Regions from separate parts of the Paenarthrobacter sp. C1 genome, predicted to be linked through region 1. Evidence: riboswitches for the same ligand, from Rfam matches in the RefSeq annotation. Region 1 holds a riboswitch; each other region holds the start of a gene.
The links. Region 1 has a riboswitch for cyclic di-AMP ahead of ACNAOU_RS26180 (M23 family metallopeptidase). Riboswitches for the same ligand answer to the same signal wherever they lie in the genome.

Region 1 (3,265 bases):
ATCTCCCAAAAAGGCACTTTGAAGGCACTGATCACTACCGCAGCTGCGGGATCATGATTACCAAGCCCGCCGCCAGACCACCTAAAAGGACTTCTGCCATGACCAGCACCGCAAAACCCTCCGCGAACGTGAAACCCTCCGATCGTGGGGTTGCTTCAGCTGCTGCGGGGTTGGATATTCCCCGCATGACCCGCAACAAGCCGTTCGGGTGGCTCTTGGTCATCACCGGCGTCATCGGCTGGCTCGCCTCCGGCGCCCTGGTCCTGGAGAAACTCGAGGTACTCAAAGACCCCGGCTACAAAACCGTCTGCGACGTCAATCCCTGGATTTCCTGCGGTCAGGTCATGCAGACCTGGCAGAGTTCCGTTTTCGGATTCCCCAACATGTTCATCGGGATCGTGGCGTTCGCCGTCATCATCACCACGGGCATGGCCCTGCTTTCCGGTGCAACGTTCGCCCGCTGGTACTGGGCCGGACTGCAGGCCGGTGTCACGCTTGGGTTTGGCTTCGTCGTCTGGCTGTGGTCCCAGGCCCTGTACTCAATCCACATCCTCTGCCCCTTCTGCATGATCGTCTGGGCGGCAATGATTCCCCTGTTCGTCTGGGTCACGGCCCGGAACATCACCCATGGAGTCATCAAAGTACCCGCCGGAACGGCCCGCGTTGTCGGTGAGTTCGGCTGGATCATTACCGCGCTGCTCTACGTGGCCGTTACCGCAACCATCTTCTTCGCCTTTAGCCACGTCTTCCTGGGCACATCAGGACTCTGACGGTCGACAACCAGTCGGGGCTTACATCCATCCCTGCGGATTCACGGTCTGTCCGTTAAGAAGTACCTCGAAGTGCAGATGGCATCCGGTGGAGTTGCCGGTGGTTCCGGCCGCGGCCAGCCGCTGGCCGGCGGACACGGTCGCGCCCACGGAGGTTTCGATGGAGGCCAGGTGATTGTAGGTGCTCTTCAGGCCGTTGCCGTGGTCCACCACAATCCTGTTCCCGCCACCATAGGGGGACCATCCGGCCTCCACGACGGTCCCGGCTCCGGCGGCGAACACCGCGGTCTGGCAGGCTGCCACGAGGTCAAGGCCGGTGTGCAGCTCCCCAGTGCCTGAGATCGGGCTGGTGCGGATACCGAACGGCGAGGTGACCGACATGCCGGCCAAGGGCGCCCCGAGCCGGGCTGCTGAGACAGGTTGCGCAGGAGCAGCCGCAGCGGGGACCGGGGAGGCCGCCGGGGTCGTCGCCGCGCCGGCAGCAGCTAGGGGGGTCTTGGCGGGTACCGGCAACGGTGCCTGCTCGGTGGTGACAGCCGGCCGTTCATAACTGATCGAAGCCCCGACGGGGGCTTGGACGGGCGCGCCGGCAGCGACGGTTTCCGATGCCTGCACGGCAGGGGCCGTGCCGGTGGGGGCCGTGCCGGCATGGGCGGCGGTGAGCGCTGCGGTCAACAGCGCGGCGACGCTCAGCGTGGCGGCTGCGGTGACCTGTTTGCGGCGGCGCGCCCGCGCCCCTGCGCCTGGCAGGGGTCGGTGGCGACCGGTCGTGGGGGACATCATCGGGAGGGCCGTGCGGGGCACCAATCCTGAGGTTGGCTTTCGGCGGCGGCCATGGGGGGATACAGAAGGCAAGGGGGATCGATCCTTTCGGTTCGCCTGCGAAGTTAGCTGTCGGGTTCGGGCCAAGGAAAAAGCCCGGCCGTGCCCGGCGGCTTTCAGGCCACCGACATCACGGCTTCACCCCAAGGCAGGCTTACTGCCGATCCTGGGTCCTCCACCCCCGCCGTCAAAAAGGGATAGTCGTTTGATGCCCCCGGCGGGGTTCAGCATGGGGCATCAAGGGTCTCAGTACAGAAAAACCTGAATTAATAGTAGCCGCAAAGCATCATCGTTACAATTTCGTGACAGTACCTTCGCGTGTCGTGCAAGCGCGGACGCTATCCGGTGGCCGGTACGCAATTGCTGAGCGTCTCTTCAGATGTGCAGCCAAAGGCTCAACGAGGCCCAGTGCAGGATGGTTCCCGCGCGCCGTGATGTCCGTCCGTGGGGATTGTCCATGCCCGCGCTGCGCGGGTATCCGCCGGCCTGCGCCAGAGTCACAGTCCCATCGAGTCCAGCAGGGCGTCTTCTTCCTCGGCGCGGGAACGCTTGGGCGCGGAGGGATGACGGGGGTGCTGGAGGGTGCTTGCTGTCTCCGCGGATTCGTCCGGGATTTCACGCTCCTCACGGTGGATGCGGGCCTGTTGACGTGCCATGTATCCGAAGCCGACGAACGCCAGAACCCCGAAGGTGATCCACTGCATGGCGTAGGACAGGTTTGATCCTTCCTTGACGGCCGGTTGGGCAAGTTGCTGGGGAACTACGGCGGGCTGCGGGGACTCCGAGGCCATCACCCCGTAACTGCCTGTCATCAAGGGATAGCCCAGCTGGCTCGCGAAGTAGGGCAGGTCGATGCTGGCCAGTTGTCCCTCGGGAGCGTCCCGGCCAAGATCGGGTTCGGAGGGTTTGATGCGCACCACCGCGGAGATCTCGCCCGGTGGCGGGGCCGGCACGGCATCGGGGTATCCGGGCCGAAGGTTGCCGATCGGCAGCCACCCCCGGTTGATCACGATCGTTTCACCGGAAGCAAGCCGGAACGGAACCACTACCTCATATCCGGCAACGGAGTTATTGGGCCGGTTCCTGACGATTCTCTGGTCCTGGACAAGGTACCGGCCGGACACTGCAACGGTTGTCCACTTCGCGTCGGGGTTGGCGACCTCGAAGTAGGGGCGGGCGTCCTGAAACGGCGCGGGGGGTTTGTCGTAGTTCTCCTGGACCCTGCGGATCTCTGCCACTGTCTGGTTCCGACGGTCCATCTGCCAGTTTCCCAGGCCTATGCATGCGGCGGCGAAAAGTGCGGCCAGCAGCAGCCACCCCACCCAACGCCACGACAGCAATAATCTATACGCCACTCTTTTCCTCCCGAAGCTGCCACCGCCGTGCCAACAGGGCGCGGATGGCAGTGGCCTCGGCGGCCAGGCGGTGGTCTTCTCCTCGGGCCAGGAGGCCGTACTCGACCATCGTCCTGCCGTCCTCGTGGGTGCCGGCGCGGACCCAGACCCGGCGCCGGTTCACGTACAACGAGACCATCAGGCCTGTCACGGCCAGCAGGGAAAACGCCAGGACCCCACCTTGGGCGGGGGTGCTGCGCACATCCACTCCGATGTAGCGTTTCAGCCCGTCGAAGCTGATGCTTCCCTTGCCGTCGGGCAGCGTGTACGTGCCACCGG
Region 2 (3,265 bases), on a different replicon from region 1:
GCCAGAATGGGCGACGGCGAGTTTTGCCAGACCTGGCGGAGCGCGTTCCCACGGCCTCTGTCCTGGAAACGGACGACGAGAAGTTCGGGCAGTTCCCGGGCCAGACGCTCGGCTATCCGAAGCGTACCGTCCGTACTGGCGTTGTCGGCAACAGTGATCCGGAACGCGTGCGGCAGTGACTCCATGAGGTGGCTGTGCAACCGGCGGAGGTTCGCCTCTAGCCGCGCTTCCTCGTCGCAGACGGGCACGGTGAGGTCCAGGACAGGAACCCGGGCGGGGACGCCCACGCCCGGGTCCTGCGGGTGGTGGACTACGGTCCCTGGATCCGTGATGGTCATGGATCCAGAATGAAGGATCAGATTATGAACGCTTTAGGCGGAAGCTGTGACACTACTGTGAGCCCCGGCAAGCACCTGTGAAAACGAAAGAAGCCGCCCCGGTTCCCGCCATCCGCTCCAGTAAGAACTGAGGCAAACGGCGGAAGCCGGGGCGGCAATCAAACAGCTTGGCTTAGTACCAGTTGTTGGCCAGGTGGAAGGCCAGTGCAGCTGACGGGGATCCGTAGCGTTCCTTGATGTAGTTCAGGCCCCACTTGATCTGGGTCTGGTAGTTGGTCTGCCAGTCAGCGCCGGCAGAAGCCATCTTGCCGGCCGGAAGGGACTGGACAATGCCGTAGGCGCCGCTGGAGGCGTTGGTGGCAGTGGTCTTCCAGTTGGATTCCTTCTCCCACAGCGTGTTCAGTGCCGTCATTTCGGCGGCGCTCCAGCCGTAGCTGCCCAGAATGCTGGCGGCGTAGGCCTTGGCAGCAGCGGGGTCATCCACAGCCTTGGGAGCAGCTGCGGCGGCTGCGGCTTCTGCGGCGGCGGCAGCAGCGGCGTCGGCTGCCTGCTTGGCGGCTGCGTCAGCGGCGGCCTTTTCGGCGGCAGCCTTTTCTGCGGCGGCCTGGTCGGCTGCTGCTTGTGCGGCGGCGGCCTGATCGGCAGCGGCTTTGTCGGCGGCAGCCTTGTCAGCGGCAGCCTTTTCGGCGGCGGCTTTGTCAGCTGCGGCCTTGTCGGCGGCAGCCTTCTCAGCTGCGGCCTTCTTGGCTGCTGCGTCAGCGGCGGCCTTGTTGTTGCTGGCCTCGGCGGCGGTCCGGGCTTCGGCCACGCGGCTTGCCTCAGGGAGAGTAAGAGCTGCGTTGGCGGCGGTTCCGAGCGATGCAACGCCCAGTGCAGCGGCGATAACGCCGGCTACTACGGACATGCGTGCACCGGACTTGCCGTCACGGGCTGCCTTCTTGAGGACTGACTGCGACTTGGTCGACGGGTTGTCGTTATGGTCGCGGTGACGCGCGGAAGGGCGCGTCTGATCGTTAAATTCAGACATGTGTGATTACCTCTCAGCGCCTGCGGAGTTAGCTGTCGGGTTCGGATGAGGTCATCCGGCCGCGCATCACGCTGCGGCTTCACCCCAAGGGCAGGCAATAAATGCCTGGGCCCGGAGACTCTGGGTCCCCCGTCTCTGCCTCGGAGAAAGTACGGACTCCGGGAAGTGGCAGAGCTCGGCGCATCCCGGATGCGGGCCAGTTGGGGCGACCCACCCTTTCGACGGTACAGGAGGTTTCTGCAGAAGTCACATTTAGGTAACAGAGATCACGACGACGGTGAGTCGCCTTGCCGGGATCGTTACAGTTGTCCGCCGCTCACGGTTGGAAGCCTCACGGCGAACTCCGTACGACCCGGACGGGAGGTCACTTCGACGCTTCCACCATGCGCTTCAACTATGGATTCCACGATCGACAGGCCCAGCCCCGACGTCCCTTCCGACCCTGACCGCGCTGCGTCGGCCCGGGCAAAGCGGGAGAAGATCCGGCCTTGGAAATCGTCCGGAATGCCGGGCCCGTTGTCCGTCACGGTCACCACTGCACTGCCGTCGGCCGAGAGCATCACGCCGGTGACAACCGTAGTTCCGGGATCTGTGTGCTTCCTGGCGTTCGAGAGCAGATTGGCCAGCACCTGGTGGAGCTGCGTGGCATCGCCGCGGACGGTGATGGGTTCATCGGGCAACGAGAGCTGCCAAATGTGGTCCGGGGCCATGACCTTCTCGTCGCTCACTGTCTCAACCACAAGCTGGGTCAGGTCCACATCGGTGACCTTGACCGGTTGGCCTTCATCCAGCCGTGCAAGCAACAGGAGGTCCTCGACCAGCGTGGTCATGCGCTCGGACTGGCTTTGGACCCTGGCCAGCGACTTCCTGCCGTCGTCCGTGAAGTTTTCGGTCATCCGCAGCAACTCGGTGTAGCCGCGGATGGCGGTTAGCGGGGTACGCAGTTCATGGGAGGCGTCGGCGACGAACTGCCGCACCTTGGTTTCGCTTTCCTGGCGGGCCTCCAGTGCGCTGGATACGTTGTTCAGCATTTGGTTCAGGGCGTAGCCGACGCTCCCTACTTCAGTGCCGGGATGGGAAGCCGACGCCGGGACCCGCACCGCAAGTGCCACCTCGCCGGCGTCGAGAGGGAGGCGTGAAACCTTGGTGGCGACTTCGGAGAGCTGCTCAAGCGGCCGCATGGTTCGCCGGATAATCACCGTGCCAACCAGGCCGATCACCACCAGACCGCCCAGCGATACCAGCACCATGGTCCAGACCAGGGACGCCTCGGCGGTCTGCTTGTCCGCCAGCGGCAGACCCGTCACGATCACGTCGTCGTAGTTTGTTGTCACGGCCACCAGGCGGTAGTCGCCGTTGGACAGGGAACGGTCCACAGGGCGGCTGTCCCGGGGGAGTGTCAGAAGTACCTGCTCGTCAGCGTCCGAAAGGGAGACCCTCTTGCCCTGGGCGTCGATCAGGCCTGAACTCCGAACAGTTGATCCGTCGATCCGGGCGTTCAGCGTCCCGGCGGCCTGGCCGCGGGCCTCCAGCGGATCCGGCCTCCCGGACGGTGCGTTCGGAAAGCTCGACGGCGGCCTGCCGAACTCGTTCGCGCGGCTGGAGGCCTGTTGAAGCTGCTGGTCCAGTTGCTTGTTGAACACCGCGTCCATGGAGGCGTAGCTGACGATTCCGACGGCGCTGCAGATTGCTACCAGCAAGGCCATGGCTACCAGCACCAGGCGGGTGCGCAAATGCCAGGTGGAGGGATTGAGCCAGCTGCGCCGGGAGCTCCTGGCAACTCCTGAAAGGGTGCCCAATGCCTAGTCCGCGGGTTTGATGACGTAGCCGGCACCACGGATGGTGTGGATCATGGGTGGGTGGTTCGCCTCGATCTTCTTGCGGAGATACGAAATGTAGA
Region 3 (3,265 bases), on a different replicon from region 1:
GTGCACGTTGGTGCGGGGCAACCGCGTGCTCACTGCAGTGCCTTCTGTGCGGCGTCAAGGAGCGATTCCAAGGTGGACGCCTGCGGCTGAGGCGACGTGCCTGCGGTGGGCTTGCCGGTGGGCCGGGGCTTTGCCGTTTGCGTTCCCGTCGGTGTTGGCGTCGGGGTCGGCGTGGGAGTGGTGGTCGGCGTCGGCGTCGTGGTGGGCGTCGGTGTTGCCGGCGGTGTCGTGATCGTGTCCGAGGGCACGTCGCCGGGCGCCGGCGCAGGTTGGGTCGGAGCCGGAGTGCCGGCTACGGGGGACGGCGCTGCGACTGCCGGGGCGGACGCCGACGGGACCCAGACAGGGGCTGCCAGGGAGACGTGCGGTGAAGGAACCGACGACGGCGAAACCGCCACAGGCGATTCCGGTACCGTCGCCTCCGGTACCGTGGCCGGTTGGCCTGCTTCGGATGACGATTGACCCGACGACGACGGGGAGGACGCTGTGGTGTAGGAAGCCCGGGGCGCAGGGGCTGCCGAGCCCGGTTGGCGGTCCTCGCCACTCTGGCCGCCGTTGGCTTCCTGGGCCGGACTTTCCTGACCGAAGAACGGAAGCTCCAGTGCCTGCCCGACGGTTCCCGCAGTCAGTACCAGGCCCAGCGCTCCGGCAACCACTGCCATGCGCTGGCTCATGTGCTTCACCGACGCGGCTTTCCGCAGAACAGCTTGGGGTTCGCGGCCAAATGAGGAGGTGGTGCCGAGGGTTGATGCCGTTACCGGCGGAGGTGTCTTGCGGGATGCCGCCGGGGCCGGGGCAGCCGCTTCGGCTCCGGCTTCCCCGCGGGTGGCTGCCTTGCGGGCAGCAACCACGGGAATGGCTGACGTGGGAGGCCCTGGTGTGGTGGATGCCGGAGCTGCGGCCCGCGCGGCTTCGACTACCGGAATCGCTGCGGTTGCCGGCTCCGGGCCTGCGGTTGCCGGCTCCGGAAGCGCAGGGGCCGCCTTCGGCTCGGCAGGGGCGATCACAGCCCTTGCCGCACGCTCACGCTCAGCGGCCCGGGCCGCAGCCCGCGTGGTGGGCGCAGCCTTAGCGGGTGATGCCGGAGTGGGTGCCGTTACGGTGGGGATCGCCGTCGTGGCTGGTTCCGGGGATCCGCTGGGTTGGGCCCGACGGCGTCCGGTTGGCTTGGTGCGCTCGCGCTCGAGTTGCGCGCGGCGTGGGTTATCCATGGTTGGGGACATGGTTGTGCCTCTCAACGCCTGCGAGGTTAGCTGTCGGGTTCGGACGAGGCCGTCCGGCCGCGCGTGGCGGCTTCACCCCAAGGGCTTGCGGAGAAAACAAGCCCGGGAAACTGTGGGTCCCCCGTCTCTGCCGCGGGTCTGGCGGATCCTGGATTGCGGCAGAGCCCGGCGTCAATCCAGAAGCGGCCCAGCGGAGATCGGGTCGCCCTATGACCGTACAGGAGGCGGAAAGTAAAGTCACATTAATGTAACGGGCGGTAGTTCTGCCCCCGCGGGAGGGTGCTACCGCTTAGGCTTCGGGGCCGGCGCGGGGGCGGGGAGTTCGTGTTCGATTTTCCGGACCTGGTGGGCCTGATGTGTGGCAGGGCGGAAGACTTCGTCTGCGATCCCCAGCATGCCGCCTGCTGCGGCCCGCCGGACGCCGCGCTTGTTCTCCCGCGCAATCCAGTACCAAAGCGCGCCCGTGAGCGCGGGAACTCCGAGCACTGCTGCCAACACGGCCAAGATGTCCATCCGCCAACACTAGCCTTGGGCACGTACTGGCCGGTAGACATGAGCTATGGACCTACCAGTGATGCCGCCCGTTTCGCCCATGCTCGCCAAGTCCGTCCCGAACATCCCCGACGTTGGGCATTACGAGCCCAAATGGGACGGATTCCGGACCATCGTCTTCAAGGACGGGGACGACATCGTCCTGGGCAGCCGCAACGAGAAGCCCATGACCCGCTACTTCCCGGAGCTGGTGGAAGCGCTGAAGAAGAACCTTCCGGACAAGTGCGTTGTAGACGGCGAGATCATCCTGATCCAGGGCAACAGGCTTGAGTTCGAGGTGCTGCAGCAGCGAATCCATCCCGCGGACAGCCGGGTTCGGATGCTTGCGGAGAAGACGCCGGCGTCCCTGGTGGCGTTCGACCTGCTTGCCCTCGGCGATGAGGATCTGACCGGCCGGCCCTTCGCCGAGCGGCGCGCGGCCTTGGAGAAAGCCCTCGCCGACGCCCGGCCTCCTGTGTACGTAACGCCTGCGGTGACGGACCTGGGGCGCGCCAAGGAATGGTTCGTGCAGCTTGAGGGAGCAGGCCTCGACGGCGTGCTGTCGAAACCGCTCGACGGCACCTACCAGCCGAACAAGCGGGTGATGTTCAAGACGAAGCATGAGCGGACAGCCGATTGCGTGGTGGCCGGGTTCCGTTGGCACAAGACCGCGAAAGTTGTGAGGTCGATGCTCCTGGGGCTCTACGACGACTCAGGCCGGCTTCATCACGTCGGCGTCGTGGCGTCATTCCCCATGGCAAAGCGGGAGGCGTTGGTGGCGGAGCTTGAGCCCTATCAAGTGGAACTCGGCGACCATCCGTGGGGCGAGTGGGCCAAGCAGGACGATTCGCCCGGGGGGTCACGGATGCCCGGGGCGCAGAGCAGGTGGAGCGCTGGAAAGGACTTCTCCTTTGTGCCGCTGCGCCCCGAACTGGTGATCGAGGTGGCCTACGACTACATGGAGGGTGACCGGTTCCGCCACACGACGCAGTTCCGTCGGTGGCGGCCGGACCGGACTCCTGAAAGTTGCACGTACTCGCAGCTGGAAGAGCCTGCGGAGTACGACCTTGGGGAGATCCTGAGCCTGCCGTAGTGGCCCGGCGGGGAACTACTCCTCGTGCCCCTGGTCGCTGCTCATGCTGCCTTCGGCGGGCGCGGTTTCTCCCGGGGGCACGCCGCCGCCTGGCTCGAGGCCTGTGACGTTTCCATCCAGGGGGTCGGGATTGGCCGAGGAAGCGGGGTCGTCGTCCTCGTCCTGGCGCATGTCGGGATCTTCGTGGATGCTGTCCGCGTCGGCGGTAGTGTCGATGGGTCCACTGGCGCCGCTCACGCCGAAGGTACGGGGATCGTCTTCCGGGTCATAGCTGGTCATGGTGAGCCCTTTCGTAAGTAAGCTTACTAATTAGCTTGCTCCGCCAGCCTATCCGGGACGGGCCGCGCCAACAAGGCCGTCCGCAGAGGTGCCCGTGCCAATGCGGCTCCCTGCGCCTCGGCGTCCTGCTTGCTCAGCG

Region 2: it holds a riboswitch for cyclic di-AMP, as region 1 does, so the genes downstream of both, ACNAOU_RS03685 (hypothetical protein) here and ACNAOU_RS26180 (M23 family metallopeptidase) in region 1, are expected to answer to the same signal.
Region 3: it holds a riboswitch for cyclic di-AMP, as region 1 does, so the genes downstream of both, ACNAOU_RS20600 (hypothetical protein) here and ACNAOU_RS26180 (M23 family metallopeptidase) in region 1, are expected to answer to the same signal.

The regions. Positions count from the first base shown of each region.
Region 1 covers NZ_CP186054.1:111,122-114,386, reverse strand. The annotation lists gene ACNAOU_RS26190 (TlpA family protein disulfide reductase) at 1-57, shown strand, start outside; gene ACNAOU_RS26185 (vitamin K epoxide reductase family protein) at 99-770, shown strand; gene ACNAOU_RS26180 (M23 family metallopeptidase) at 792-1,574, opposite strand; cyclic di-AMP (ydaO/yuaA leader) riboswitch at 1,633-1,806, opposite strand; gene ACNAOU_RS26175 (SURF1 family protein) at 2,090-2,947, opposite strand; gene resB (cytochrome c biogenesis protein ResB) at 2,937-3,265, opposite strand, start outside.
Region 2 covers NZ_CP186052.1:744,088-747,352, forward strand. The annotation lists gene ACNAOU_RS03680 (glycosyltransferase) at 1-338, opposite strand, end outside; gene ACNAOU_RS03685 (hypothetical protein) at 511-1,365, opposite strand; cyclic di-AMP (ydaO/yuaA leader) riboswitch at 1,371-1,532, opposite strand; gene ACNAOU_RS03690 (sensor histidine kinase) at 1,665-3,164, opposite strand; gene ACNAOU_RS03695 (response regulator transcription factor) at 3,168-3,265, opposite strand, start outside.
Region 3 covers NZ_CP186052.1:4,408,171-4,411,435, reverse strand. The annotation lists gene ACNAOU_RS20600 (hypothetical protein) at 30-1,211, opposite strand; cyclic di-AMP (ydaO/yuaA leader) riboswitch at 1,227-1,377, opposite strand; gene ACNAOU_RS20595 (hypothetical protein) at 1,506-1,736, opposite strand; gene ACNAOU_RS20590 (ATP-dependent DNA ligase) at 1,783-2,847, shown strand; gene ACNAOU_RS20585 (DUF6480 family protein) at 2,863-3,126, opposite strand; gene ACNAOU_RS20580 (alpha/beta fold hydrolase) at 3,260-3,265, opposite strand, start outside.